Regions from separate parts of the Photobacterium minamisatsumaniensis genome, predicted to be linked through region 2. Evidence: predicted binding sites of a transcription regulator. Region 2 holds the regulator's gene; each other region holds the start of a gene.
What was found. The regulator PurR, encoded in region 2, represses purine synthesis genes. The targets are predictions, from matches to a motif close to TNANGNAAACGTTTNCNTNA.
Positions count from the first base shown of each region.

Region 1: L4D78_RS04325 (NCS2 family permease) is a predicted target of PurR. The motif match lies at 5,440-5,459, and genes of this name have one in related genera.
Region 3: pyrD (quinone-dependent dihydroorotate dehydrogenase) is a predicted target of PurR. The motif match lies at 5,037-5,056, and genes of this name have one in related genera.
Region 4: metK (methionine adenosyltransferase) is a predicted target of PurR. The motif match lies at 4,122-4,141, and genes of this name have one in related genera.

Region 1 covers NZ_JAKJSI010000012.1:112,518-120,439, reverse strand. Annotated here, with positions in the region: gene dinB (DNA polymerase IV) at 112-1,203, shown strand; gene L4D78_RS04335 (aminoacyl-histidine dipeptidase) at 1,267-2,727, opposite strand; gene L4D78_RS04330 (methyl-accepting chemotaxis protein) at 2,860-4,503, opposite strand; gene L4D78_RS04325 (NCS2 family permease) at 5,557-6,846, shown strand; gene gpt (xanthine phosphoribosyltransferase) at 6,900-7,358, shown strand; gene frsA (esterase FrsA) at 7,611-7,922, shown strand, end outside.
Region 2 covers NZ_JAKJSI010000067.1:16,282-24,203, forward strand. Annotated here, with positions in the region: gene L4D78_RS26715 (hypothetical protein) at 1-270, opposite strand, end outside; gene L4D78_RS26720 (TfoX/Sxy family DNA transformation protein) at 553-1,143, opposite strand; cyclic di-GMP riboswitch class I at 1,272-1,376, opposite strand; gene purR (HTH-type transcriptional repressor PurR) at 1,578-2,591, opposite strand; gene L4D78_RS26730 (heme ABC transporter ATP-binding protein) at 3,054-3,905, opposite strand; gene L4D78_RS26735 (FecCD family ABC transporter permease) at 3,902-4,939, opposite strand; gene L4D78_RS26740 (heme/hemin ABC transporter substrate-binding protein) at 4,957-5,793, opposite strand; gene L4D78_RS26745 (ExbD/TolR family protein) at 5,790-6,212, opposite strand; gene L4D78_RS26750 (MotA/TolQ/ExbB proton channel family protein) at 6,209-6,913, opposite strand; gene L4D78_RS26755 (energy transducer TonB) at 6,933-7,658, opposite strand.
Region 3 covers NZ_JAKJSI010000051.1:19,191-27,112, reverse strand. Annotated here, with positions in the region: gene L4D78_RS23855 (NAD-glutamate dehydrogenase) at 93-4,922, shown strand; gene pyrD (quinone-dependent dihydroorotate dehydrogenase) at 5,226-6,236, shown strand; gene L4D78_RS23845 (cell division protein ZapC) at 6,485-7,033, shown strand.
Region 4 covers NZ_JAKJSI010000013.1:168,602-176,523, reverse strand. Annotated here, with positions in the region: gene L4D78_RS05765 (phosphoglycerate kinase) at 1-577, opposite strand, end outside; gene epd (erythrose-4-phosphate dehydrogenase) at 656-1,732, opposite strand; gene tkt (transketolase) at 2,015-4,012, opposite strand; gene metK (methionine adenosyltransferase) at 4,405-5,559, shown strand; gene L4D78_RS05745 (SprT family zinc-dependent metalloprotease) at 5,667-6,152, shown strand; gene L4D78_RS05740 (endonuclease) at 6,264-7,010, shown strand; gene rsmE (16S rRNA (uracil(1498)-N(3))-methyltransferase) at 7,123-7,854, shown strand; gene gshB (glutathione synthase) at 7,885-7,922, shown strand, end outside.

The DNA of each region.
Region 1 (7,922 bases), on a different contig from region 2:
GCTTCTATATATCACATTGCAATCGAATCTTTCGTCATCATGACGCTTCACACAACGAGTTGCTATATTCTATAATAGGTACTGTATAAAAAAACAGTTAGTGTCTCATCTATGCCTGAGCTACCCGTATCACCAAATAGTGCCTCGACTCGAAAAATAATCCATGTTGATATGGATTGCTTCTATGCGGCGGTCGAAATGCGTGATAATCCTGAGCTTAGAGATATTCCGATTGCGATAGGGGGGCGCTCTGAACAGCGAGGAGTGATCAGCACCTGTAATTACCTTGCGCGTAAATACGGTGTCCGCTCGGCGATGCCGACGGGTAAAGCAATGGCGCTGTGTCCACATTTGACGTTAGTGTCGGGCAGAATGGCAGTCTATAAAGAGGTCTCGACACACATTAGAGAAATCTTTCAGCGCTATACCGATAAGATTGAGCCCCTGTCGTTAGATGAAGCCTATTTGGACGTTACCGACTGTACGCTGCTACATGGTTCTGCGACGCTAATTGCCGAAGATATTCGCCGAACAATCAAAGACGAGCTCGACTTAACCGCCTCTGCCGGCATCGCTCCAGTAAAGTTTATTGCTAAAGTGGCCTCTGATTTAAACAAACCGGATGGCCAGTATGTGGTGACCCCTGATCAAGTACCTGCTTTTGTCGCCGAGCTACAGTTAGAAAAAATACCTGGCGTTGGCAAAGTCACCATTCAAAAATTGCACGATAGAGGGCTGTATGTTGGACGTGATGTCCAACATTATGATCGTCACCTGTTGCTGCAAGAGTTTGGTAAGTTTGGTCAGTCACTATGGTCACGTGCGCATGGCATCGATACGCGAGAAGTCATTGTCGAACGAACAAGAAAATCAGTTGGTGTTGAGCGTACGTTTTCTAAAAATATTCGTAGCTATGATGAATGCTGGGCGGTTATCGAGCGCCTGTACCCTGAACTTGAGAAACGGTTAAAGCAAGTTCGGCCAGGGCTCAATATTGCGAAGCAGGGGGTTAAGGTCAAATTCGCAGATTTTCAACAAACCACGGTTGAGCATACGCAGGCAGTGTTAGATAAGAATCAGTTTATGGGACTATTAACGGAAGCGTTAACGCGGCAAAAGAGTCGTGAAATAAGATTGATTGGTATCAGTGTTGGTTTGGAAGTGGGAATAAAGGCGCAGCAACTGTCGTTTGAAGGGTTTTAAGAACTGATATTTACGAACTAAAAAAGCAGGCCTCGGCCTGCTTTTATCGTTTCCAAAGACAGCTTATGCCTTAACTGGAATATTTTTCAAAATCGCAACCATCTGCTCCCAGAATAGGGCAACAGTTTCGATTTGTACTTTCTCATCAGGCGAGTGTGGGAACTTAATCGTAGGGCCGAAAGAGATCATATCCATATTTGGATAAGGTTTCTTGAACAGGCCACACTCAAGACCCGCGTGGATCACCATGATGTTTGGTACGCGGCCATAGATGCTTTCGTAGGTTTCGCGGAATAGTTGCATCACTTCAGAGTCAGCATCTGGTTTCCAGCCTGGGTAGGTACCAGAGAACTCACAGGTTGCACCAGCAAGCGATGCCACAGCTTTAAGCATACCTTCAACATTGCTGCGACCTGAATCGATCAATGAACGGATCAAGCACAGTACGGTGATCTTATCTGCTTCAGTCGTGATCACGCCAACGTTCAGTGATGTTTCAACAACACCTTCAATGTCGTCACTCATCCGAATGACACCGTTAGGGCAAGCGTTCAGCATGCTTGTGAAGCGTTGTTGGTCTGCTGTCGTAATAACATCAGCAGGTACATCAACAGCTTCAGTAAATAGGTTAATGTCGGTTTCTACGCGGCCTAGCTCAGCAACTAAGAGTTCCTGATAGTAAGCGAATAGCTCATTAAGCTTATCAATATTTGCAGCGGGCAGGGCAACCACAGCGTTAGCTTCACGTGGAATTGCATTACGAAGGCTACCGCCAGTCAGAGATGTTAGGCGTAAGCCTAGCTCTTCTGCATGAGCAAAGAGGAAGCGACCAAGGATTTTGTTGGCATTACCGCGGCCTGTGTGGATATCACAGCCAGAGTGACCACCTTTAAGGCCTTTAACTACCAGCTTAACCGCTTGGTAACCTGCTGGTGTTTCTTCACGGTTGATTGTCAGCGATAGTGCGCCGTCAACACCACCAGCACAGCCCATGTAGACTTCGCCTTCTTGCTCAGAATCGGTGTTAAGGAGGATATCACCGTCCAACCAACCTTTTTCTAGACCAAATGCGCCAGTCATACCCGCTTCTTCATCAATAGTAAGCAGGACTTCTAGTGGACCGTGCTCAATATCTTTCGATGCCAGCACAGCCAAACAAGCAGCCATACCCATACCGTTGTCAGCACCAAGGGTCGTGCCTTTCGCCGTCACCCACTCACCATCGATAAATGGTTGGATAGGATCTACTGTGAAGTCGTGGTCAGTGTCTTCGTTCTTCTGTGGCACCATATCAATGTGTGCTTGAAGTACAACACCTTTACGATCTTCCATACCCGGAGTGGCTGGTTTTTTAATAAATACATTACCAACACTATCACGACGTACATCAAGACCTTCGTTTTTAGCGAAGGTAATAATGTGTTGAGCCAATTGCTCTTCGTGCTTAGAAGGGTGTGGGATTGAGCAGATTTGATCGAAGAATTGCCACACAGGTTGTGGTGACAGTTGACTGATTTCAGACACAGCAGTCTCCTTTATAAACTTTTGGTCTTTGGTGATTTTGTAGTGGAAAATTTAACTTATCGTTAATGATTCCAGCATTATTGTCTATCACGGTTAACCTAAAGAATACCACTGTGTCTGAAACTGTAACAGTTAAATCTTAAAGTGCCCGACGTGATTTGCGAGGTTGCGACCATTGGCTAGCAGTTGTTCGCTTGTGCTGGCAATATGATCACCTTGCTGTACTGTTTTTTGGCTATGTTCGGTGAGTTGATTGAGGTTGATGTTAATCTCCTCAGCTGCCGAGCTTTGCTGATCGCTTGAATCGGCAATATGCTGATTGAGGATCTTTATTTCACTAATGTGCTCGCCAATTTCAGATAATGTTTGTGCGACATGGTTGGCATGTTCTGCGGTACTGGCCGATTGCTCACGGGTTTGGGTAAGTGCATTACTGACGGAGTTAGCTCTGGATTGCAGGTTACTGATGATTTCTTCTATTTCATTGGTGCTTGTTTGAGTACGTGTTGCCAATGTGCGTACTTCGTCTGCAACAACAGCAAATCCTCGCCCTTGCTCACCAGCCCTTGCTGCCTCAATAGCGGCATTTAATGCGAGTAGGTTGGTTTGTTCGGCAATACTGCGAATAACATCCAACACCGAGCCTATTGCGAGCGAGTCTTTTTCCAAGTGGTGAGCACTGTCATTGGTTTCGTCGAGTAATGATAGTAGGGCATGCATTTCATTGGAAGAGTTGGTGACAATCGCGATACTACTGTCACTGTGACGGTGAGCGGTTATGGCTGAGTCAGCAGCTTGTTGAGCTGATTTTGCAATGTCTTGGTTATTGGTATGTAGTTGGTGCATGGCAGCAGCGACACTATCAATACCATGATGAGATGCCTTGGCACTGTGGGCTGTTTCGCTGGCGACAGAGTTCAGCTGAGTGGCGGCTGCACTGATTTGTTCACTGACAGGGGCGATATCATTGAGCATCTTTCCAAGGTGGTTGGCAAAACGATTATAAGCATGCGCCAGTTGGGTTAACTCGTCATTGCCATTACTTGGCAGACGCTTGGTGAGATCGCCATCCCCTTCAGCGATGTCTTGCATAGCTTTTAGCGTTTCGCGGCAAGGAACGGTAATTGAACGGCCAATAGACCATGCTAGCACAAACGTAATGCTCAATGTTCCAAGCAGTATCCATCCTAATTGTTTTATTTCGCCCCAAAAGAGGGCTTTTACATCATCAATGTAAATACCAGAACCAATGATCCACCCCCAAGAGGTAAACCCTTTTACATAAGATATCTTTTCAATTGGCTGAGTGTGTCCTGGTTTTTCCCAGTAATAATCAATAAACCCACTACCTTGTTGCCGAACGAGATTGGTCATCTCAACAAAAAGGGGGGTGCCGTGCGGGTCGGTAAAGTTGGCTAAGCTCGTGCCGTTAAGCGAGGGCTTGAAAGGGTGCATGATCATGTTCGGTGTTAGATCATGAATCCAGAAGTAGTCTTCTTGCTCATAGCGTAACTGTGAGAGCGCTGTTTTTGCTTGGTGTTGAGCCGCTTCACGTGAGAGTACACCTTGTTGCTCTTGTTGGTGATAGTACTCAACCAATGAATGAACTGTCTCGACGAGATGGCGGGTTTTAACCCTTTTTTGCTCCATTAGGTTTTGTTGGTAATTGCTGGCAAACAATAGCAGTGGTAGCAATGTTAAAAGGGTAATTGTGATACCAAGTAGATATAGCCGCTTACTGATAGAAATGGCTCTGAGTGTATGAAATCGCTCCATGCTAGTACTTCATCCTTTATTATCATTATCCATTTTGTTCCTATGTAATAGGATATGTTGCATATGGATGATGAATCAAGAGGCATAAGGTTACACTTTAGTCTTGTCTTATAAAGAGGTGGCTTGATGTGGCGTGTAATTAAATTACAGTTTTTGTGGGTTTGTCGCTACAGATGGTCAAAAGTGTGACGAGGTTAAAATAATTATTGAAAGTTTACTACTGTTCGGTTATAGTTTCTCCAACTTCTGATCGAAGAATGAACGACACAGCAAACTGCTCTAGGATGAGCCCGAGATATCGCCTCCAAGGAACCGAGATTAAGTCAAGCCATGATGGCTGAGCACAACGTTTATGTGTTATGACAACTCAATAATTTAGGTGATAAAAATGAAAGTATTTAAATCTGTAACAAGCTTTTGGAACACACGTGCTGTATATACTAGCAATTTCCATTATCCAAGCTCGTTCGGCTACTAATTTTGTATTTTGCTCGACGCTTTATTGAGTCGAGCAGGGTATAGCAACAGTATTGTTCACCCCTTATTTGAGAATTTTTATAACCGACTTTGGTTATAACGACATTCTTAACGCCACTTCTATTTGAAGTGGCGTTTTTTTATCTGCTTGATCTTAAATTCAAATCCTGTTGGTCTCTAAATCTTACCGTTTTCGATGTATTCCATTACATTCTGTTCGAGTCGCTAAATTTACTATTAACTATGTGCATATTAATCGATTGCGTAGGAGTTAAAAATATTAACTGGTTAAAAATCGAACATGATAACAGTATGTTAATTTATTGATTTTTATCACTTTATTTTTATTGTCTTGATGTGTTGGTTGGTTTTTTATCCGGTTGTAATCATGTGCTAGTGATAATTGCGTTATTTGCTGGAAATCGGTGGGTAACATGCCTATAATCGCCACCAAAAATAGGGCGCAAACGTTTTCTATTTTACTTTTTCCGAATTTTGTTGAGTGTGAATGCAGAGTATTCACTGAAACAGGGTTTGATTTAAATGTTGGTTAAGATCTCCAAGGAATCGAGAGCAATGCTTGAGAAATTATTCAAACTGAAAGAGCACGGTACGGATGTTCGTACAGAGCTGTTGGCTGGTTTAACGACCTTTCTAACCATGGCGTATATCATCTTCGTTAACCCGACAATGTTGTCGGCAACAGGGATGGATGCAGGTGCAGTCTTTGTTGCAACCTGTTTAGCGGCGGTTGTTGGCTGCTTCATCATGGGTTTTGTGGCTAACTACCCAGTTGCACAAGCGCCAGGTATGGGCTTGAATGCATTCTTTACCTATGGCGTTGTACTTGGTATGGGGCATACGTGGCAGGTAGCACTGGCTGCGGTATTCCTTTCGGGCTTATGCTTTATTCTATTAAGCATTCTTCGAGTGCGAGAGTGGATCATCAATGCGATACCACTGTCACTTCGCACCGGCATTTCTGCGGGTATCGGCTTATTCCTTGCCTTCATTGGCTTACAGAGTTCTGGCATTGTTGTCGCAAACCCTGCGACACTGGTTCAAGTGGGGGATTTCACAAGCTTCCCTGCGGCAATGGCTGCGTTGGGCTTTTTCCTAACTATTGCGCTGGTTCACCGTGGTTATAAAGCGGCAGTATTGATTGCAATTTTAGCGGTAACCGTGCTTGGCATTATATTTGGTGATATCCAATACGGCGGTATCATGTCTATGCCACCAAGTATTGCGCCGACATTTATGCAAATGGACTTTTCAGGTGCGCTTGAAGTTGGTTTAATCTCAGTTGTTTTTGCTTTCTTGTTTGTCGATTTGTTCGACACCGCAGGTACTTTGGTCGGTGTTGCGAATAAAGCCAACCTAATGGACAAAGACGGTAAGCTTCCACGTCTTAACCGCGCACTGCTTGCTGACAGTACTGCAACATCAGTGGGTGCAGTATTGGGTACATCGAACACGACATCATTTGTTGAAAGTGTTTCAGGTGTCGCTGTCGGTGGTCGAACAGGATTAACTGCAGTTACTGTTGGCGTATTGTTCCTGCTTGCTTTATTCTTTGCACCTCTTGCAGGTATGGTTCCAGCATATGCAACCGCTGGTGCTTTGTTTTATGTTGCTATCTTGATGATGTCAGGATTGGTCAGCATAGATTGGCGCGACCTAACAGAAGCAGCACCAGTAGTTGTAGTTTGCCTACTGATGCCGTTAACATATTCTATTGCTGAAGGCATCGGCCTTGGCTTTATTACCTATGCTGCTGTCAAAGTAATGAGCGGCAAGGGAAGAGATGTTAATATTAGCGTTTGGGTTATTTCAGCCCTATTTATTGCTAAAATTATTTTCCTATAACAGTTTATAAATACATCCAGCGGCTATATCGCTGACTCAGAGGTTCATCGGATATGAGTAATAAGTTCATCATCACTTGGGACAACATGCAAATGTATACCCGCCAGCTAGCAGAAAAACTTCTTCCTGCCGATCAATGGAAAGGTATTATTGCCGTTAGCCGTGGTGGTTTAGTTCCATCTGCAATCTTGGCTCGTGAACTTGGTATTCGTTATGTTGATACGGTTTGTATCTCAAGCTACGACCACGATCATCAGCGCGAAATGCAAGTTTTAAAGAAAGTAGACGGTGACGGTGAAGGTTTCATTGTAATCGATGATCTAGTCGATACTGGCGGTACTGCTGAGTTGATTCGCCAGATGTACCCGAAGGCAAAATTCGTGACAGTATGTGCTAAACCTGCTGGTAAGCATCTTGTTGACGACTACGTTGTCGATATTGCTCAAGATACTTGGATTGAGCAGCCTTGGGATATGGCGATTACATACGTTGATCCAATTGCGAAGAAGTAATTCTAGCAACTACGGTCACTGAAAAAAAAGGAGCATTAGGCTCCTTTTTTTTGTCTGCGATTTGACTCTTTGATTGAGATATCTCAAGAGCACCCTATTGAGTGGTATACTTTTGATATTCAACCCAAGATACTATCGTTTATGTATTTTGGCGATCAATGTACAGATGCCTTTTTAGTGTCGCAACATCGCTATGTAATGTGCTTCACTCGTTTATAAATCTGTCCATGTTATTAATCAGTGGAGCTTACCGTGTCTGACACCTCTAAACAGAATTTATCTGAAAAGTTATTTGCCCCAAGGCAAACTTCAAAAGAAACCTCAAGCTTGGTTAAGTTAGCGAATGTCGTCGACAAACCAGTCCATAATGCACTTGATGGGGATAGTGAAACGGGTTGGTACCGAGTTTTGCGTCGACCTCAATGGGCATGGCAGGGTATTGACCCAATTGAAATGGAAGCCATTTTCTCTCGAATGGCAAATTCCGATGCGGCTCGAACACGCGATGATTTGCTTGATACCGTTATTGGGTATAAACCTGGCAACTGGACATATGAGTGGTGT
Region 2 (7,922 bases):
ACCGATATGATAGTTACGGTACCAATACTTTTTTGAGCGTATTTTTAACAGTAGTCCCCATGTAAGGAGTAGGGCGTTAAAGCCTGAAACGTAAACAAGTACATCGTACATCATTGGCATTGAGGCCATGTTGTTATTGATAAGAACGAGTACGGTGATAGGGGGAAGTAAGCTGAGTAAAACGAATAACTTCATTAGTCGAGGCCATTTACCAAACTTATCCTTGAACATCTGATCAGTTTGTCCGGGAAAAGGTTTGGTACAGTTCATAATGACCTCCGAAAATATATGCTGTTATTTTACGGTCTTTATAAAGTAATGAAAGCTTGTTGAGTGTTTTGTAAACAGCTTTGTGAGGCAATTCAATCTTTCAGATATACTGACAATTAATTGTCATTCATGGGGTGTACGAAGCAAACTGAACGTGCGGTCAAAGCCTGACCATGCTATCGAGGAGAATAATGGTGCTGAGGCATAATAGTGAGCAAGGAACACTCGAAATGATGCATTAACAAGAGGCATATCACCTCTTGTTAATGGTACTAAGCGGGGTTAACTAAGCTTTGAAAGCAGCTCTGAGCGACGTTCTTGCGGAATAACTGACCAATGCTGGCCACTAATTGCACCTTCTAATGCCCATAAAAGATCAATGCTTACAGTGCCTTGATGGGTATCTTGTAATGCCCTAAAAGCGTTAATCGAACCCGCTTCAAATAATGCATCGACACTGATAATCCCTGCTTTTTTTAGCATGCGTTCGTTTGCGAGTCGTAAGTTAGGTAGATCTTTTATACGTTCTGGTCCTGCCTTACTTTTTGTTTCTTTGTCTTCTTTTGCCGCTTCAAGAGAGCGCTTAGCTTGGCTAAGTATTTTAGTTGTGTCTTCCCACCATTCATCTGGAATTGCAAAATGCTTGGTAACAACAGGAAATCCACGTTTCTTATAAATATATGGCTTTAAGCCTGCCTGTTTAAAATCTTGTTCGTTTTCAGCGTTGGCACGAAGATGAAGTTTGTCGTTAACAACGAGTGCAAACATTGTTTCACCTGCGAATATGCCAAATCCGCCAAACATCGAGCGTGATTTTACGTTGTTGAAACAACTAAACAGTCGTAATGAATTTTTAAGTACTGGTTTGTCCATGCTTCTTCTCGGTGAAAAAAATCTAGGGTCACCTAACAACAGAGCGAGGATTTCAGATTAGCAAAATTAACAAAAGAGTAATGTCAGAATCATGTAAAATATGACGCCTGATCACTATTGCTATATCCATCGGCAACCCCGCTACCTTAAGTCGAACTAGTTATTGAAAACTATAGACTCTTAGGCCGGAAGCTTTGCGTCCCAATCTTTCGAAAGGTTTGCCTTGTTCGTGACTGTTTAAGAATATCGCAGAAGCAAAATTTGAACCTGCTCCCACTTTTAATAGCGTGACCTTGCTCCCATAAATTATTTTATCTTGTCTTTATTTAATTATAAAAAGTGCCAAAAGTTGAGTGAATATTCTAATTAGGCATGCTATAAGCACAAAAAAACGGAGGGGGAAGCCTCCGTTCTTATCGTCATCAATCCGCTTGTTATGAATTGGTGTTTCGGTTTATCACTGATTTTCTAATCACAAGCTCTGGTATCATTTCAAATATACGGTGCTCATGATCTTTATCTTTCACTCGTTCTAACAGGATTTCGATAGCTGTTTTACCAAGGCGGCGCTTGGGCTGGTGAATCGTGGTTAGGGGTGGTGAAAAGTATGGTGCTAAATCAATATTGTCGTAGCCGATAATTGAAATATCTTCAGGTACACGAATACCAGCTTGTGAAAATGTACTGATCATGCCCATCGCCATGATGTCATTGAAGCAAAAAATCGCCGTTGGACGTTTGTCCATTGCAATGAACTTTTCAGCGGCTTCAACTGCCGATTCACATTCAAAGTCACCTTCGAGTACCCAATCTGGGTGTACTTCGAGATCGGCTTCAGACATGGCTTTTTTAAAGCCTTTTAATCGTTCGCGACAAGCAGCTTTATCACTGTGGCCGGTTAAGCAACCGATAGCTTGATGCCCATGTTCAATAAAGAACTTAGTCGCGACATAGCCGCCTAACTCAGCATTATCTTGAATTTTATCTGTGTGAGGACTCTCTGGGCCCCAATCCATGACAACCATAGGCAAATCTTTTTGGCGCTCTAATAGACCGAGTAGGTTTTCATCCAAGTCTGAGCACATGACCAACAAACCATCAACGCGCTTTTCAGCCAGCATGCGTAAATAATCACGTTGCTTCTCAAGGTTACCTTCAGTGTTGCACAAGATAAGTGTGTAACCAGCGCCGTAACAGTACTCTTCAACACCGTGTACGACTTCAGCAAAGAAAGGGTTGGTCGATTTTGTAACCAACATGCCAATAGTACGGGTTGTGTTGCATTTTAAACTACGCGCTACAGCACTCGGAGCGTAGTTTAGCTCGTCAACTGCAGACAGTACTTTTTTTTGCGTCGCTTCTGCGACAAATCGCGTTTTGTTAATCACGTGAGAGACGGTGGTTGTAGAGACACCAGCCATACGTGCAACATCTTTAATCGTTGCCATATTTATTCTTCTAATAATAAGGGTCAAAAGACCTAGGTAATTTTAAGCTTTACTCAATAGAGTAGTGCACTGGCTATACGTTCAATACAGTTCACTGTTCTGTTGAGTACAGATAACAGAAACGACAAAAGGCCGCGACACGAATGGGCGGCTTCGTTTCTTTTCAGTATTCACGTTTATTGCGATTTAGGCTTTGCAATTGTTGCATAGTGTAATCGCTTGCGCTCTCATTTTACTCAGTGTAGCAAAGAGTGCAATGTTTCTTGCCTTAATAAATTAGGATTACTGGTGAATTGGATAGGTTTGATTGATTAATGGTCAACCATAAATCTAGCGAATAATTCCAAGAAACCAATAAAGATAGGTTTATAAAGCCTTTTTAGTTTGATTAAGAAGGCTTTAAAGGAAAAAGAGAAGGTATAAAAAAGAGATGTTTTTATTTTTTTTAACAACAACTTCCTGTTAAATGGCCAGTTCGAACTTTGACTGGTGTTCTTCAATTTCATGGCTGGATGTTGCAAGCACAATAGGATAATTATCGATCGGGTGGTGTGTAATGCAAACAGGCCAACCATAAACGCGTTCGATCGTTTTCGCTGTTAAAGCGTCCTTCGGACAACCATCAGCTTGAATTTTTCCCTCATTAAGAATGACTAAACGGTCTGCATATTGCGCTGCTAAGTTTAAATCGTGAATCACTATGATCACCGCAGCCCCAGACTTCGCTAACGACTTTGCGACTTGAAGGGTTTTATGTTGATGCGCTAAATCGAGTGCTGATGTTGGCTCATCAAGCATCAGAATACACTGCTCACCAGCGCGACTGAGTTGAGTCAGTACCCGTGCAAAGTGCACGCGCTGTTTTTCTCCTCCAGAGAGCGTAGGGTATAGGCGACAACTCAAATTTGTGACATCGACTTGAGCCATTTTTTCTTTAGCAATACTTACCGTTTCCCGATTGGTCAGCGCTAAGGGGAGACCACCCAGCTCAACAACTTCTTGCGCGGTAAATGCGAAGGTTAGGTTACTATGCTGAGGCAACACACCAAGGTGTTTTGCGAGTTCAGCTGGTGGCCAAGTGGCACGGTTTTTACCAAAAAAGGAAACATGGCCTGTAGATTCTTGTTCACCACATAATACTTTCAAGAGGGTGCTTTTACCTGCACCGTTAGGACCTAGCAAGGCGGTAAGTTCACCACTTTTGATCTGAATAGCTAAATCATCAAGGAGTACTTTATCACCCAATTTAAGGTTAAGCCCTGAAGCATCAATAGCACATTTTGTTTCAACGCTATTTTTTGTCATCAAGCTCATGACATTTTCCCTTTTTGTTTTACGAGCAGGAAGATAAAGAAGGGCGCGCCGAGTAGGGCTGTAATAATCCCAACAGGCAGTTCAGCCGGTGCAACTGCGATACGTGCAAGCATATCGGCAACCAAAAGAATTAATGCGCCAAGCAGAGCAGATAATGGTAAGAGCACTTTATGATTAGGCCCTACGAGCATTCGACCAAGATGGGGGACGATTAAGCCAACAAAACCAATCACACCGGTGAGTGAAACAGCAATACCAACACCTGCAGCGCAAAGTAAAATCAGTAACCTTTTCAGTGTTTGTACATTAACCCCCATATGTTTTGCTTCTGCTTCTCCGAGCAAAAAGGCGTTGAGTGCATTTGCATTGCGATCAAACATAAACATCAGTACGGCAAGAGTAATATAGGAAAGCGTGATGCCAGGCCAAGTTGCCCCTGCAAGTGATCCCATGCTCCACAGTGATAAATCTCGTAGTGCTTGGTCGTCAGCGTAATAATTCATCAGGCCAAGCGCAGCACCTGATAGTGCCCCGATAGCCACACCAGCCAGAAGCATCACTGTTACAGAAGTACCGTTTTTGTCTGTGCCTAAGTAATAGACAAAAAAGGTACTGAAAGCCCCGCCTAAAAAAGCAAAAACGGGAACGGTGGCTAGTGTTAACAACAGAGGAAATGATGCTGCAAGCGGAGCAAAAAACACAATAGCTAATGCCGCGCCTAAGCTCGCTCCTCCTGAAACGCCGATAATACCTGGGTCGGCGAGGGGGTTACGGAATAGCCCCTGCATAACAGCACCGCATAGCGCTAATATCGCACCAATTGCCATTCCAAGTAATGTTCTCGGTAAACGAATTTGGTTAATTACAATTTGTATATGTTGGGGCAGATCCGATTGCCAAGGCATTAAGGCTTTGAAACTATCAGTGAAGGTGATTGCCATCGGACCGATGACTACTGATGATGTAATGGCAAGCAACAGCAGTACGAGGCCAGTTGGAAAAATAATACGTGTCGGAATACGGTATAACTGCATAGTAATAAATGCTTATATTAATTTGGATAGAAAACGGTGTTTAAACGTTCAGCTTCGCTTAAACTTTTCAGCCCCAAACCGCCGATCAGAGCAGTTCCATCGATCATAGCGAGGGCTTTGTTTTGGCCTGCTGGTGTTGCGACGAGTAAAGGCATTTGTTTAAGCAGCTCATCAGCTGAACCGATTTTACTCATGGTACGCGAACTCAGCAGGATGATATCAGGCTGCATTTCCACCATTGATTCCAGTGAAATCGGCTTATAAGACTCGACGGCATCTGCTGCTGGGTTTATTGCACCTGCAAGGCGAATTACGGTGTCTGCAGTAGTATTGCGGCCAGCAACATTGGCTGGGCGACCTTCGTGGATCATCAGGAAAAGTACTTTCTTTTTGTTATCTTGAGTCGCTAGGTTGGCATTAATGGCAGTGACTTTTCCCTTCACCTCGTTTTTTAATGCTTTTGCCTTGCTTGAGGTATTTGTTAGTTCGCCGACTTGATCAATACGTACCATTAAATCTTCAACGGTTTCACCAGAGTTCAGCACGTCTACTTTGACTCCAGCCTGCTTGAGCAAATCAAGTGTGGTCTGCGGCCCCATTTCATTTGAACCGAGTAGTCGGGTCGGGGTGAGCGCGATAAGGCTTTCAGCAGAAAGCTGGCGGTGGTAGCCCAGAACTGGCATATCGTCATCGACCATTGATTTGCTGGTTACGTCGACAGCAACAAGTTGTTCTTGAGCATCCATGGCATTTATGATTTCTGTAATGGCTGCCCCCGCACTGATAATGCGCTCACTTGCGAAGGTAGATGTAGCGGCAAAAAACAATATAGTTGCCAAAGTGAAACGCTTCATGATTTGTCCTCTTCCATTAATAGCTGGGTTGCTTTGATGTCGTTTTGTTGCAAGAAAGCGAGTAGTCTGAGCATGTTTTCTACCGATCCAGCCTTGTCTGCACCAATGACAACAGGCTTGTCAGGGCTGGTTTTAACTTCTTTTAGTAGAGCAGCATTAAAGGCATCCCAATTATCGAATTCATTGCCTTGAAGTGCCCAATAAGGAGGGGCTGCGGTAATGTTGACTGTAATAGGATCAGATTCGGTTTCTTGTAATGCCTGAGTTTCTGTTTGCGGTAACTCGACATCAAGTGATTGTAATTTCACACTGGCAGTAAGAAGCAGAAATACCATGACGATGAAAATGATATCCAGCAAGGGAGTTAAATCCGGTTTTAACTCATCGCTGTCAGGAACACTTTGGTGGGTTCGGATCATACCTCGACCTCTGGTTGTTCAGTCTTAACGACATGTTGCTGAGGCGTTTGCTGCTTAGGGGAACAGGTAGGGTCGAGTGATAAGCCTTCTAGCCATAAGTTACAGTGGTTAAGGCTATGCTCAAGCTTGGCTGTCACATTATCGGCCCATAAACCTAATAATTGCGCGCCAGTTATCGCTGGTAAAGCGATTAATAGTCCAGCTGCAGTTGTCCTCATTGCTAGACCAAGGCCGTCAGCCAAGTCGTTAGGCGTGACAGCACCAGTACTCATGGCAATGCCTTTAAACATATCGATTAGGCCGAGAACAGTACCAAGTAGGCCAAGTAATGGACTGATCACACCAATTAAGCCCAATAGACGCAGGCCAGAACGTAATTGAGTTCGCTTTTGTTGCAGCCAGATCCCAGCGGCATCTTCGCGAAGTGGCTTGGCAAAGTGACGGTGAGAAATAAGCATTGAAACGCCCTTAAATAGTAAAGGCCGCTTCGATTTAAGATCGTTAGCAAGTGTATCTAGGCTACTCTCATCGTTACGGTTATATGTTGTTAAAATCACATTGATTTTACTACGGCCGACACCAGTGCAGAGGAGTACTTGAACGCAACGTTCAATAAGGATCATGACGGTTAGGGCTGAACACAGTAGTAAAGGTACTGTCATTAAACCAAATTGGTTTTGTAGGGAGTGAAACATTTCCATAAGAGAATCCAATTAATATTTAATCCAATTTAAATCGAACAGGGATTTGTACGCGATGGGCAATGGCTTGACCATCAACTACGTGTGATGAAAATCGCCACCTTTGAATGGCTTTCAGTGCTGCTTCGTCTAATACAACTGTGCCTGATGAATGGACTAAGCTGTGTCTAACTTGCTTACCTTTCTCGTCAATCCAAACTTCGACAAGTACCTGACCTTCTAACCCACGTCGTTTAGCTATTCGTGGGTATTTAACTGGGCTGGGTCTTGTCGCAAAAGTCGGCTTACTCACCAGCTTGGGTGAGTTGTTTACGCCTGAGGCTATTTCTGATTTAGGCTGCTTTTTCTCTGGTTCTTTTTCTGAAACTGGCGATTTTTTCTCGACAATCGGTTGTTTTACTATTTGCTTCTCCACCTTTTCAACAGGCTTCGGTGGCATTTTCTTCGTTATTGGTTGGGTAGTTTTCTTCGGTTCAGGCTTTTGCTCCGGCTGTGTTTTCTTCACCAGTTTTTTTACTTCAGTTTCTTCTTTTACTGGTTGTGGTGCCGACTGTGGTATCGGTGGTGGCTCACTTACTGCTGGTGCTGACTGAGGAGTAGGGGCTGAAACTAAGTTGAGTGACACTTTGGTGGAGTCGACACCCATAGGCATAGCCATAACCATTTGGTTAGGTATTGCAGAAAGCAAAACACTGTGTAAAGCGACAGAAATTGCGCCAGCGATGACATATCTCTTAGTGTTCACGAGAAACCCCTAATCATGCACGAAAGTGCTACACGTTCTTGTTATTGAATGACTAATAGTTATTAAGTGCTTTGTTATTAATAACCGTAATCAAGAATGGTTCTCATTATCCACGTAATCGAAATAATATCAATTATCATTTGCAATATTATTTACAGGTGATTATGATTTAACGCAAATAATAGTGCTTCTCATTCTCTTATGGGCGGGAGTTCTTAACTGAGGTTGAAGAAGCACGACAACAAGGGCTAAGCCCATTAGAAA
Region 3 (7,922 bases), on a different contig from region 2:
AGAATCTCATAGATTAAATTCTTTGAATTTGCCTATGAAATTTTTATAAAACTCTATACTTGATTGATAAAATAAAACGATGGAGCATTGCTATGACCGCACCTGACCCTATAGTGCCGGTACTGCTAGAGAAAGTGTACGGCTTAATCCAGGATAAGATTGAGTCTCCTCAGCAGCCATTAGTAGAAGTGTTTGCTCAACGATTGTTAGGACAACTTGCAGATGATGATCTGCTTCAACGGAATGAATCTGACCTTTATGGTGCTGTGCTAAGTTTATGGCATCACCTAGTACAAAATAAACCAAATCAAATTTCTGTTCGAGTGTATAACCCGACGCTGAGTCGATATGGTTGGCAGTCAACGCACACGGTCGTTGAAATTGTAACACCAGACCGACCATTTCTTGTTGATTCGGTGCGAATGACCTTAACGCGTTTAGGTATGACGAGTCATTTAATGTTGAATGGTCCGTACTACTTTAAGCGTGATGATAAAGGCACGATCTCTGAAGCCTGTGGTAAAGATGGGGATCTTCAAACGCTTTTTCACATAGAAGTGGATCGTTTAAACGACAAACAAGAACTTGAATCACTAAAACAAGAACTCGAACAAGTGATGCAAGATATTGACTTAGTCGTAAATGATTGGCAATCAATGCAAACAAAAATGCAGAGTATTGTTGAAGACCTTAAGAAAGCGGACTTTCCGGTGAATAAAAAACACCGTAAAGAAGCGATTGAATTTCTTGATTGGATTACTCATCATAACTTCACATTTATGGGGTATCACCAATATGACTTAGTGCCAATTGAAGGGGATTATGAACTTCGTCCATGCCAAGAGAAGGGGCTAGGGCTACTCAGCAAAGAAAAACAAGTTAGAACCCTTCGTCTTTCTCAATTACCAGAATCAGCACGCCTTGAAGCGCGTAAGCCTGAGTTACTTATCTTAACTAAGAGTAATGGTAAGTCTAAAATTCACCGCCCAGCTTATACCGATTACATCGGCATTAAGCGTTTTGATAAAGACGGTAATGTGGTTGGAGAGCACCGTTTTACGGGTCTTTACGCATCTACGGCGTATCACCAAACGGCGATGAACATTCCACTGATCAGTGACAAAGTTTCACGCATCCTTGAAGGAAGCCGTTTCCCATCGGGCTCACATTCATGGAAAGCGTTGAATAACCTACTCGAAACTTACCCTCGTGATGAGTTGATCCAAGCAAATGAAAAAGAAATGCTGGATGTAGGCTGCGGTGTTGTTCAAATGCAGGATCGCGATCTTTTGCGCTTGTTTGTTCGTCGTGACCCATTTGGTCGTTTTTTCTCTTGCATGGTATATGTGACTAAAGAGCGCTATAACACCGAGTTGCGTAGTAAGACGCAAGAGGTTTTAAAAGAATACTTTGGTTCAGCTGAAAATGTTGAATTCACCACTTTCTTCTCTGAAAGTCCATTAGCGAGGACGCATTATATCGTGCGTGTAGACAACAATAATTTCGATGTTGATGTTAAAGCGATTGAGCATAATTTAGTTGAAGCGGCCTCTTCGTGGGAAGACAGATTGAGTGGGTCTTTAACGGCAAACTTTGGCGAAAGCCAAGGCACATTGTTGGCAAAAAATTATGCTCGTGCCTTTCCTCGCTCCTATAAAGAGCAGATGCTTTCTGGCTCGGCAGTGGCAGATATCGAACAGCTTGAGGGCTTAAGTGAAGACAATAAGTTAGGCATGTTGTTCTATCGCCCTCAAGAGGAAGCCGCTGACTCTCGATTTGTAAAACTTAAACTATTCCATCGCGATGAACCGATTCATTTATCCGACGTAATGCCAATGCTCGAAAACCTAGGCTTACGCGTTATCGGAGAATCACCATACCAAGTGATCACTGCAAGTGGTACGGTATATTGGATCCTTGATTTTGCCATGTTACATAATGCATGCACGGGGATCGATCTTAGCGAAGCGCGTGATCGCTTCCAAGAAGCATTCTCTGCTATTTGGCATGGTGAGATAGAAAGTGATGGCTTTAACCGTTTAGTGCTTTGTGCAGGACTGACAGGTCGTGAAATCACGATTCTACGTAGTTTTGCTCGTTATATGCGACAAGTTGGTTTCCCATTTAGTCAGCACTACATTGAAGAGACACTCTCTGGCCATAGTGATCTAGCGAGAGATCTTGTGCAGTTATTTAGCTTGCGCTTTGATCCTTCATTGAAACACAGTGAAAAAGCAGAGCAAGACTTGATCGCTAAGTTAAACAGTAAACTTGAGCATGTCGAAAGCCTTGATGATGACCGTATCATTCGTCGCTATATGGATATGATCCTAGCGACTCAACGTACTAACTATTATCAACTTAACGAGAATGGTTTACCGAAGCCTTGGCTATCGTTAAAACTGCGACCATCTGAAATCCCTGAGATCCCAGCACCTGTCCCATTCTTCGAAATTTTTGTCTACGCGCCTGATATTGAAGGTGTTCACCTACGTGGCGGTAAAGTTGCACGTGGTGGGTTACGTTGGTCAGATAGACAAGAAGATTTCCGTACTGAAATTCTGGGCTTAGTCAAAGCACAACAAGTTAAAAATACCGTTATTGTACCTGTCGGTGCAAAAGGCGGCTTCGTTTGTAAGCGTCAACCGCAACTCTCGACGCGTGAAGAAATTTGGGCTGAAGGCCAGCGTTGTTATAAGCGCTTTATTCGCGCATTACTCGACGTAACAGATAACATCATTGATGGTGATTTAATACCACCAGCCAATGTTGTTCGTCATGATGAAGATGATCCGTATTTGGTTGTTGCTGCCGATAAAGGTACCGCTACATTCTCTGATTTGGCGAACTCAGTCTCTGAAGACTATAAATTCTGGCTAGCCGATGCATTTGCTTCCGGTGGTTCAAATGGTTATGACCATAAGCAAATGGGTATTACAGCAAAAGGCGGTTGGGAATCAGTAAAACGACATTTCCGTGAACTGGGTATTAACTGCCAAACGACTGATTTCACCTGCGCTGGTATTGGTGACATGGCAGGGGATGTATTTGGTAATGGTATGTTGTTATCTAAGCATATTCGCTTAGTGGCCGCGTTTAACCATATGCATATCTTCATTGATCCAAATCCAGATTCAGCCACTAGCTGGAAAGAGCGAGATCGATTATTTAATCTACCTCGATCAAGCTGGGAAGATTACGATCAAAGTCAGATCTCTGAAGGGGGCGGGATCTTCTCTCGCCGCAGTAAGTCGATCAAACTGACGCCTCAAATTCAGAAGTTGCTGGGGACTCGTAAGCAATCAATGCCGCCAAATGAGCTAATTCGCTTAATCCTTTGCATGGAAGTCGATCTGCTTTGGAACGGTGGTATTGGTACCTATGTTAAATCACAGACAGAAACACATGCAGATGTCGGTGACCGAGCGAATGATGCACTACGTATAAATGGTAGTGAACTGCGTGCTAAGGTGGTTGGAGAAGGCGGTAATTTAGGCTTTACTCAATTGGGCCGTGTGGAACTGGCGAAGGCTGGTTGTCTTGTTAACACCGACTTTATTGATAACGTCGGTGGTGTTGATTGCTCAGATAATGAAGTCAATATTAAGATCTTACTGAATAGCCTAGTAGCCGCAGGTGATCTTACCTATAAGCAGCGTAATGAACTGCTGCAGCGCATGGAAGATGAAGTGGGCGATATCGTACTTGATGATGCGTATTGTCAGAGCGAGTCTATTTCAGTGACTCAGCAGCAGCAAGTACAGTTGCTAAAAGAGCAGGTCCGCTTTATTCACCACTTAGAAAAGCATGGAAAGCTAGATCGCGCACTCGAGTACTTGCCTGATGATGACACATTGGCAGAGCGTGAAAAGTCAGGAATGGGTTTAACTCGGCCTGAATTGGCGGTACTTGTTGCTTATGGCAAGATGGTATTGAAAGAAGAGTTAGTGACAGATGAAATTGCTAATGACCCATATCACGCACGGCTGCTACCGGCATATTTCCCGAAAGAGCTTCAGGAAAAATACCGTGCACAAATGGAGCATCACCCATTACGCAAAGAGTTGATTGCGACGTCACTGGCCAATCAAATGTCGAATGAGATGGGTTGTAACTTCGTGACCCGCCTGCAAGAAGAAACAGGCTCAACGGTTGCTGAAATATCGTCAGCGTACTCAGTGAGCCGTGAGGTGTTCAACTTTGAGAGTTTCTTCGAGCAGGTTAGGGCGTTAGATAACGAAATATCAGCAGATGTACAATACGAGGTGTTATATCGCTGTCGCCGTATGCTTCGACGAGCAACACGTTGGATCCTGCGAAACCGCGATCGTAAGTTGGGCATTGAGCAGATGATCTCTTTCTATCAACCTGTTGTGCTGAAGCTTCGCGATAACCTTGAAAGTTACCTTGTAATAGAAGAGGTGCAAGAGCATAACGATCAGGCCGAAGCGATGATCCAAAGTGGTGTACCATCGGAACTAGCACACAACATTGCGCGTTTAAGCAGCTTATATTCAGCAATGGATATTGCACAAATCGCGAAAGAGCTTGATAAAGATATAGATTTTATCTCTCGTGTCTATTTTGTGGTTGGGGCTGACTTGTCACTTCACTGGTTCTTAAAGCAGGTACACAACCAGCCTGTCGATAATCACTGGCAGGCACTAGCACGTGCATCGTTCCGTGAAGATCTGGATTGGCAACAACGCCAGCTAACCTCTGCGGTTATTACAAGTGGGTTAGAAGGCGCGGATGCCACAGCATTAATAGAAAGCTGGATGGATGAGCATCAAGTCGCGATTCAGCGATGGAATACCGTATTAGCGGAATTTAAAGTGGGTACAACGCATGAATTTGCCAAGTTCTCAGTCGCATTACGTGAATTAATGCTGCTTAACTTAAATTGCCGTTCTGTCGCATAAAGCTGATGAAATGGTAGTAAAACGGTTAATAAGTTCACCGTTTATTACATAAAATGATGATAAGTAGGCCATTTAGTTAATCTAGATGGCCTTTTTTTATGTATTTAGCCACGGGAATGAAAACGATTGCGTTCTAATGCGTGTAAGTCTAACTGTGATAAAGGTTAAATTTTAGCTATTAGGCTACTAAATACAAAGATATAGGCTATTTTTACGAATAAACTTGAAAATAACGTTTGAATTTCACTAACAAAGTGTGAATAATGTTCTCCCGTTTACACGGGGCTTTTTTAAGGAGGTACAATGATTTACCGCCTCGCTCGATCTGCTATTTTTCAGCTTGACGCTGAAAAGGCACACGATCTAGCTATTCAGAACTTTTCTCGCTTTACTGGCACTCCTCTCGATCTTTTCTATCGTCAGCACGTTCCTGATCGTCCTGTTGAAGTAATGGGCATCAAATTCAAAAACCCAGTAGGTTTAGCTGCGGGTTTGGATAAAAACGGCGAATGTATTGATGCATTTGGCGCGATGGGATTTGGCTTCGTTGAAGTTGGTACTGTTACACCGCGACCTCAATCGGGCAATGATAAGCCTCGCTTATTCCGTGTTATTCCTGCAGAAGGTATAATTAACCGCTTTGGTTTTAACAATTTAGGTGTAGATAACCTAGTTGAAAATGTTAAGAAGACCAAGTATGACGGTGTAATCGGTATTAATATAGGTAAGAATAAAGATACGCCTATTGAAAAAGGGGTAGATGATTACTTGATCTGTATGGATAAAGTATATCAGTACGCTCATTACATTGTTGTAAACATCTCATCGCCAAATACACCAGGGCTTCGTTCGCTTCAGTATGGTGAAATGCTAGATGATTTGTTATCTCAGTTAAAAGAGAAACAAAAAGATCTGGCCGAGAAGCATGGTAAATATGTACCTCTAACATTAAAGATCGCGCCAGATCTTGAAGATCACGAAATTAAGCAAATTGCTGAATCATTGATCAAAAATGAAATTGACGGTGTTATTGGTACCAATACAACGCTCGATCGCTCTTTGGTTAAAGACATGCCTCACTGTGATGAAGCTGGTGGCTTGAGTGGTCGTCCGCTTCAAAATCGCAGTACAGAAGTTATTCGCATGCTGGCGGCAGAGTTAGATGGCGCATTACCTATTATTGGGGTAGGCGGTATTGATTCAGCGGTTTCTGCGCGTGAAAAGATGGCTGCAGGTGCAAGCCTAGTACAAATTTACTCTGGATTTATCTACCACGGTCCTAAATTAGTTAAAGACATTGTGTCTAACATCTAATAATTGAATTAGTACACGGTTAGCGATGAAAAAGTTGGTGTCTTGCTTAAGCAAGCACCGACTTTTTTTGTATTAAGAGATATGACAAAACGAATAAAGACCAAATATTGTCAAACTTTCAGCGTTTAAGCGGTATATGCGCCAATATTTTTCCCCTTTTAATTTACGGCATTCGCAGTAAAATTCTTTTAAAGTTTTGTTTCAATCGTTAGATAAGCTGTATAACGAACTGATTTTGGAGCGATTACGTGTTAAAGCCAAATAACTCATGGACGTGGTATTACGACCAAAAGGATGACGCCTTGATGTTAGATCTGGGTGATGACATGGTTTTTCGTGTAGCTATTCCGACAAAACATCTTATTCCTTCATCTTTTGCGAAAGCCACATTTACAGTGGACGATGCAACGGTTTATCAAACGTTCCTTGAGGGCATTGCTTGTCTTGAGCTTTCAGGGCCACGTAAAGTGGAGTTGGCATTAACCGCGGTAGCAGCAAGTCGTTTTCATAAGCCGATAATGCCTAAGAGCTGGTTTTTTAAGAAATCAGAAGGGGATTATCAACCAAGCCAAGCTGATATTGTTACGCTTTATACTGATAGTGCAAAGGCAAACTACTTAGTGGTAGAAAACAGCGGCTGTGCAAGCCTGTGCATGCTGGCTGATGTAGAGCCATTAGCGCTAACTGCTACGAAAGAAATGAAATTCTGCGAAGTCATTAAAGTCATGAATGACCGCACAGAAGCTTATCAATACGAAGAACACATCACACCACTCAATTTTGCTTTAGTTGGCTAGGGCGAGCTAGTGCCAAACTATTGCATAATAGTGCAACGTCGTATTCAGTTCGTCCCCAATTTTCAATCCCCCAGAATTCTCTCTTCTTAGTTCAAATAGACTCAATAATTCTACCCCTGTTACTTTTCCTATTATCAGCTGGCCACTAATTATCTCTCTAATGCACAGTTAACTGCCTGTATTGCGTCTGTGAGCAGGTGTAGTTATTGCCTTAACGTGCATAGTACAGTGTCTGTCGCTCTCTAATTAACGGTGTTGAGCTAATTTAGCCTCTTGCTACTTGAAGCCACGAACTGGTATTGATTGAGTGTTTACTAAGCGAAATAAGTGATTTGCCTCAGATTATTTGGACTTTTTTGACATTATTTTTTATCTATTTTGTGGATTAAAAAGCAAAAAAACACCATAAATCATCTCAATTAAATACTATATAAAATCAGTTTTTTCCTCATTTTGTATTTTTACGTACCTTTTCTTCAAGCTAGGGTAGCGTCATTCCCATGTCCAAAAACAACACTTTCCAGATGGGACTTAATTAAATAAGGTAATATCAGTGACTTTTTTTACTGTGCTTTTGTAGAGGCATGTCTTTTCACTTTAACCTGTATTTAATGTGCACGGGAACCTTATTCCACATAAGATTTTGATTTAATTGATGTATTTATATTGTTTACGTGTGGGAACAATGAGTCCCACGTTGTTGGCGTAGAAAATTAAAGTTAATAATTGTCACCAAAGTCAGCGCTTGGATGTATTGTTTACACATATAAACAATTAAGTTTCTTGTGGTTAAGCAGCAACTAATCACCTTGCCACTGACCATCTAGCCACTTATTGCTGCTTTTTTAACTAAATACGTGGCTAACATCCTTTTATCGCAAGGTATTTA
Region 4 (7,922 bases), on a different contig from region 2:
TTGAACCACCAACGATAGCAACAAGTGGACGTGCAGGGTTGTCCATTGCTTTACCCAATGCTTCTAGCTCAGCAGCCAGTAGTGGGCCAGCACATGCTACAGGTGCGTTAGTACCAACACCGTGAGTTGATGCTTGTGCACGGTGAGCAGTACCGAATGCGTCCATTACGAAGATGTCACACAGTGCTGCGTACTGCTTAGAAAGCGCTTCTTCGTTCTTCTTCTCGCCTTTGTTAAAGCGAACGTTTTCAAGAACTACTAGCTCACCTGTGTTTAGCTCTAGGCCGTTTAGGTAGTCTTTAGCTAGTTTAACGTCGCAATCTAGTGCGTCGTTTAGGTAATTAACAACAGGCTGTAGAGAGAACTCTTCGTTGTATTCGCCTTCAGTCGGACGACCTAGGTGAGAAGTAACCATTACTTTTGCGCCAGCTTCTAGGCACATTTTGATCGTTGGTAGCGATGCAAGGATACGCGCATCAGAAGTTACTTTACCGTCTTTTACAGGAACGTTTAGGTCAGCACGAATAAATACGCGTTTGCCAGCTAGTTCCAGATCAGTCATCTTGATTACAGACATGGTTTGTCCTCTCAACATTAATTAATTTAAAATCAAAGTTTTGTCGACTCAGCGTCACTGCCAAGCCCAAATAATTCTTTACTCGTAATCGCTAACCGCAGAGTCTTGCTCACCAGCCTTATCGGCTGTATCGGTTGCATGCATTGCCAGCGCGGTATCGAGCATCCGGTTAGCAAAGCCCCATTCATTATCACACCAGACCAACAGCTTAATAAGATGCTGGTTACTTACACGGGTCTGGGTACCGTCAACAATCGCGCTATGGGGATCATGATTGAAGTCTATTGAAACAAGTGGCGCTTCGGTGTAATCCACGATGCCACCTAATGTACAACGAGACGCATCTGCCAATGATTGATTTATGTCATTAACTTTCACATTTGTTTTTACTGTGACACTTAAATCCATCGCCGTGACGTTAATTGTCGGCACGCGCACAGAGATAGCTTCAAATTTGTCGGAAAGTTTCGGAAAAATCCGACCGATACCAAGGTGGAGTTTAGTATCGACAGGAATGATCGACTGGCTAGCCGCACGGGTACGACGTAAATCAGTGTGGTAGGCGTCAATGACCTGTTGGTCATTCATTGCAGAGTGGATCGTGGTAATAGTGCCAGACTCGATGCCAAAGGTGTCATCGAGTACTTTAATAACGGGGACAATACAATTGGTCGTACACGACCCATTCGAGACAATCTTGTCTGTTGATTTCAGCGATTCATGGTTCACACCATAGATAATCGTATTGTCGATATCATTGGCAGCAGGATGGGAAAATAACACTTTGCGCGCACCAGCTTTAATATGTGCTTCACCATCGGCTCGAGAACCAAACGTACCGGTACAGTCGAGTACAATGTCGATATCGAGGTCTTGCCAAGGTAATAGGTGAAGTTCAGGCTGGTGGAGGATTCGGATACTGTCTTGCTCACCATTATTATGAGCAATAAACAAATGCTCCTGATCATGGCTGACAGGCTTATGAAAGCGACCATGGCTAGTGTCATACTGTAATAGGTGAGCCATAGCTTCTGGCTCAGCCAATTCATTGACTGCCACGACCTTTATTTGATGATGTTTGCCGCTTTCGTACAACGCGCGAAGTACGCTGCGTCCAATACGGCCAAATCCATTAATTGCGACTTTTAGTGTCATATCCGTGCTACAAAATTAATAAGCCGAGTAAGTGTATAACAAGCACCAACGAGAATCACCATAATTGTGAGCAAAGTCACCCAAGCCATCTAGCAACTTAAAAATCAACAACTTACAACAATAAATCAAATAATAATCGCACTATACGCAAAAAAACGCATCGTGATATAGATCTCATTTTATATAAAAAAGACCTCACTAGGAGGTCTTTTTTTTACACTTCGAATTAAATCAGTACCAATAAGCGTTAGCTATCAACTGATTCAACTTCCGAGGCATCAATTAAGCAAGTAGCTCTTTTGCTGTTTCAACAACGTTTTCAACAGTAAAGCCAAACATCTTAAATAGCTCACCTGCTGGTGCAGATTCGCCAAATGTTGTCATACCGATGATCTTGCCACCGAAGCCAACGTACTTGTACCAGAAGTCAGCGATGCCAGCTTCTACAGCGATACGAGCTGTAACGTCAGATGGAAGTACAGACTCACGGTATTCTGCATCTTGCTTATCGAAAGTATCAGTTGCAGGCATAGATACTACGCGTACTTTTTTGCCTTCAGCTGTTAGCTCTGCTGCTGCATTAACAGCTAGCTCAACTTCAGAACCTGTTGCGATAAGGATTAGCTCAGGCTTGCCTTCGCAATCTTTCAGGATGTAGCCACCTTTAGCGATGTCTGCAACCTGCGCTTCAGTACGTGCTTGCTGTGCAAGGTTCTGACGCGAGAAGATAAGAGATGTAGGACCATCTTTACGTTCGATAGCCAATTTCCAAGCAACGGCAGACTCAACCTGATCACATGGACGCCATGTGCTCATGTTTGGTGTTAGACGTAGCGAAGCAATTTGCTCTACAGGTTGGTGCGTAGGGCCATCTTCACCCAGACCAATTGAATCATGCGTGTAAACTTGGATGTTCTGAATTTTCATCAGAGCAGCCATGCGCATTGCGTTACGCGCGTATTCCATGAACATTAGGAAAGTTGCACCGTATGGTACGAAACCACCGTGTAGCGCAATACCGTTCATGATAGCCGTCATGCCGAATTCACGTACACCGTAGTGGATGTAGTTACCAGAGAAGTCCGTCGCTTCTAGTGCCTTAGAACCAGACCACATGGTTAGGTTAGAAGGCGCTAGGTCAGCAGAGCCGCCCATGAATTCTGGTAGCATCGCACCAAATGCTTCTAGTGCATTTTGAGACGCTTTACGTGATGCGATGTTCGCAGGATTAGCTTGCAGATCAGCAATGATCGCGTTTGCTTTTTCTTCCCACTGTGCAGGTAGGTCACCGTTTACACGACGTTTGTATTCTGCAGCTAGTTCAGGGTAAGCCGCAGCGTATGCTGCAAATTTCTCGTCCCATGCTGCTTCTTTCGCAGTACCCGCTTCTTTCGCATCCCACTCAGCAGCGATGTTTGCAGGGATCTCAAATGGACCATGCTCCCAGCCAAGTGCAGCTTTCGTTGCAGCAATTTCGTCAGCACCTAGTGGAGCACCGTGACAGTCGTGCGTACCCGCTTTGTTTGGTGAACCAAAACCGATAACCGTTTTAGTACAAATCAGCGTTGGACGACCAGTCTCTGCTTTTGCCGCTTCAATAGCCGCGTTGATTGCATCAGCATCGTGACCATCAACCGCAGGGATAACATGCCAGCCGTAAGCTTCAAAGCGCTTTGGTGTATCGTCAGAGAACCAACCTTCAACTTCACCATCGATAGAGATGCCGTTGTCATCCCAGAATGCTACCAGCTTGCCTAGGCCCAATGTGCCAGCAAGTGAACAAGCTTCGTGAGAGATACCTTCCATCAAACAACCATCGCCCATAAACACGTAGGTGTTGTGGTCTACGATGTCGTGGCCTTCACGGTTGAACTGAGCAGCAAGCGCTTTCTCAGCCATCGCCATGCCCACACCGTTGGTGATGCCTTGGCCTAGTGGGCCTGTGGTTGTTTCAATACCCGGAGCGTAACCGTATTCAGGGTGACCCGGTGTTTTAGAGTGCAGTTGACGGAAGTTCTTCAGATCATCAATAGATAGATCGTAACCCGTCAAATGAAGCAGAGAATAAATTAGCATTGAACCGTGGCCGTTTGACAGAATAAAACGGTCGCGATCAGCCCACTCAGGGTTTTGTGGGTTGTGGTTCATGTGGCCACGCCACAGTACTTCAGCGATATCAGCCATACCCATAGGTGCACCAGGGTGGCCAGAGTTAGCTTGTTGAACACCATCCATGCTTAGGGCGCGGATTGCATTAGCAAGTTCTTTACGAGAAGACATGTCTGCTCCAGAGGTTCGTAGACTTTTATATGATGATTAAAGTTAGCAATCTATTGCTCAACATTAACCAGAGTTCGGCGGGCGGGTATTGTCGCAAAATCCCCCCCCTTACTGCAAACGATTTCCTTCGAAAAATAAGTTCCATATCAACATGCTGAGACAAACTCATATTCCAACTAACTGTAATCAAAGCTATACAGGGGAAACGTTTGCTTATCTAGCGAACCATATCCCTATACTTCGTACTGTTGCTTTTATATCACCAATGCGTATTATAGCCGTCTAGACGGAGGTAGCTCTATACATACAAACGTATATCCATATGCATTTGTATGATGCGTCAGCAATCATATAGAGTCCGAAATTATCATTCATTTTTTGTGGGAGCGCTCATGGCGAAGCACCTGTTTACTTCTGAGTCAGTATCAGAAGGTCATCCAGATAAAATTGCAGACCAAATTTCAGATGCAGTATTGGATGCGATCTTAGAACAAGATCCTAAAGCACGTGTTGCGTGTGAGACTTACGTAAAAACCGGCATGGTAATGGTTGGTGGTGAAGTTACCACTTCTGCTTGGGTTGATATCGAAGAGATCACCCGCGAAACCGTTCGTGAAATTGGTTATGTTCATTCAGATATGGGTTTTGATGCTGACTCTTGTGCAGTACTAAACACTATCGGCAAGCAATCACCAGACATCAACCAAGGTGTTGATAAAGAAGACCCGAAAGAACAGGGTGCTGGTGACCAAGGTATTATGTTTGGTTACGCAACTAACGAAACACCAATTTTAATGCCTGCGCCAATTACTTACTCTCACCTGCTTGTTAAAAAGCAAGCTGAAGTACGTAAGAGCGGCAAGCTAGATTTCCTTCGTCCAGATGCGAAATCACAGGTTACCTTCCAGTACGACCAAGGCAAAATCGTTGGTATCGATGCGGTTGTTCTTTCAACGCAGCACTGTGATTCAGTAACAACACCGGATCTACGTGAAGCAGTAATGGAAGAAATCATCAAGCCAGTACTGCCAGCAGAATGGATCAACAAAGACACTAACTTCTTCATCAACCCGACTGGCCGTTTTGTTATCGGTGGCCCAATGGGTGACTGTGGTCTAACTGGTCGTAAAATCATCGTTGATACCTACGGTGGCGCAGCACGTCACGGTGGTGGTGCTTTCTCTGGTAAAGACCCATCAAAAGTTGACCGTTCAGCAGCATACGCAGCACGTTATGTTGCAAAAAACATCGTAGCAGCTGGCATGGCTGACCGTTGTGAAATCCAACTTTCTTACGCTATCGGTGTTGCTGATCCAACATCTATCATGGTGGAAACGTTTGGCACTGAAAAAGTACCACACGACATCATCATTGAAGCAGTACGTCAACACTTCGACCTACGTCCATACGGTCTGCAAGAAATGCTGAATCTTCTTCAGCCTATCTACCAGAAAACGGCGGCATACGGTCACTTTGGTCGTGAAGAATTCCCTTGGGAAGCGACAGACAAAGCTGCAATCCTTCGCGATTTCGCAAACATCAGATAAGTTTGCTCATCTCCGAATAAAGAAAAGGAAGCCTCGGCTTCCTTTTTTGTTTTTAGCCACTTCGTTATACTTCCTGATTGTCAGGCTACAACTATAAAGTCAACGCTATGTCTGAGCTTCAACACCAAGTGATTGCCAAAGTCGAACAATGCATTAAACAAGCGAACCAACGACTGAATAAGCGATTAACCATACCAACCGTGAGCTTCAAGCAGCGCGGGAAAATCGCTGGCAGTGCCCGCTTACAAGGTTGGGAAGTGCGTTTTAATCCAGTTTTACTCACTGAGAATCCACATGCCTTTCTCAACGAAGTCGTGCCACATGAAGTTGCACACTTAGTGGCTTTCAAGCTGTTTGGTCGGGTTCGCCCACACGGCAAAGAATGGAAAATTATTATGGCTGACGTGTTTGGTGTTCCACCGCGCACGACGCACAGCTTTGATGTTAGCTCAGTCCAAGGTAATACCTATACCTACCGCTGCCAGTGTAGTGAGCATCAACTAACCATTCGTCGCCATAACAAAATACAGCGTGGCCAAGCGACCTACCAATGCCGCCAATGTGAGCAGCCGCTAACCTACCTTGCTTGTTAGCCTATATTCCCTGCAACCTCGTGTAATCAATAAAAAACTCACTGTGAATTACTTCTAAAAACTAACATCAGTGTTAGGCTTGTCAGTATGACCCGTATCGAAAGGTGAATCATGCTGCGTTCCTATTCTTGCTTGGCCATTGGCCTATTACTGCCAACCATAGCTTTAGCTGCCCCCCCTTCTTCATTTAGTAAAGCGAAACGTCTCGCTGTTGAAATCTATCAAGATCACCCCACCAGCTTCTATTGCGGCTGTGCGATTACATGGCAAGGTAAAAAAGGGCTACCGGATCTTGCCAGTTGTGGTTATGAGGTTCGTAAACAAGAAAAGCGGGCTAACCGAATAGAGTGGGAACATGTGGTACCAGCCGAAAACTTTGGCCGAGCATTTGTCGAATGGCGTGAAGGTCACCCTCAATGTGTGAACAGTAAAGGCAAAGCCTATAAAGGCCGAGCTTGCGCCACGAAAATGAACCCAGTCTATCGTTCGATGCAGGCCGATCTTCATAATTTAACGCCAGCGGTTGGTGAGGTAAATGGCGATCGCTCTAACTACGCATTCTTACCGTGGAATGGCAATAACGGCGCTTTTTATGGTCAGTGTGACATGAAAATCGATTTCAAAAATCGCCGCGCCGATCCACCCGAACAATCACGCGGGGCCATTGCACGTACTTATTTGTACATGAATCAAGAATATAAAATGGCATTATCTAGTCAGCAACGTCAGTTAATGGAAGCATGGAATCGGCAATATCCAGTCAGTACATGGGAATGTGAACGAGACCGCCGCATTGCTGATATCCAAGAAAACCATAACCCTTATGTTTTACAAGCTTGTGAACAACCAGACTTATAAACCACCAAAGGGCGAGCAATTGTGTTGCTAGCCCTTGTTATCTCACCTAACATCCCCCATTACATGGGTATATAATGCCCCAAGACTAAAACCAACAGGTTACAAGATAGCCATGAGAATCCCACGTATCTACCACCCAGAAGTGCTACCCGCTTCAGGTAAAGTCATGCTTAGCGATGATGCCGCCAACCACGTTGGCCGTGTCATGCGTATGCAGGCAGGTCAAGAAGTCCTGTTATTTGATGGCAGCAATGCTGAATTTCCGGCAGAGATCACGAACGCCAGTAAAAAAAGCGTGGAAGTCGAGATCAAAGAACGCCGCGAACACAGCATCGAATCTCCCCTTGATATCCATCTCGGTCAGGTGATTTCTCGTGGCGAAAAAATGGAATTTACCATCCAGAAATCTGTCGAGCTGGGTGTTAACACGATCACTCCCTTAATTTCAGAGCGCTGTGGCGTAAAATTGAATGCCGAGCGCTTTGAAAAGAAGCTGGCACAATGGCAAAAAATCGTCATTGCAGCCTGTGAGCAATGCGGCCGTAATGTGGTGCCAGAAATACGCCCAGTAATGAAGTTAGAAGACTGGTGTGCCGAAGACTACGACGGTCTGAAACTGAACCTGCATCCACGTGCTAGCTACTCAATTAACACCTTACCAGAGCCTGTCAATAAACTGCGTTTATTGATTGGTCCTGAAGGTGGCTTGTCTGCTGAAGAAATCGGTATGACAGAACAATACAAATTTGATGAAGTCCTGCTTGGTCCACGCGTTCTTCGTACCGAGACGACAGCCATGACGGCAATTACAGCCTTACAAGTCCGCTTCGGCGATCTCGGCTAACCCCCACGGGACAATTATTAGGAGAAACCAATGATCAAATTGGGTATCGTGATGGACCCTATCGAGTC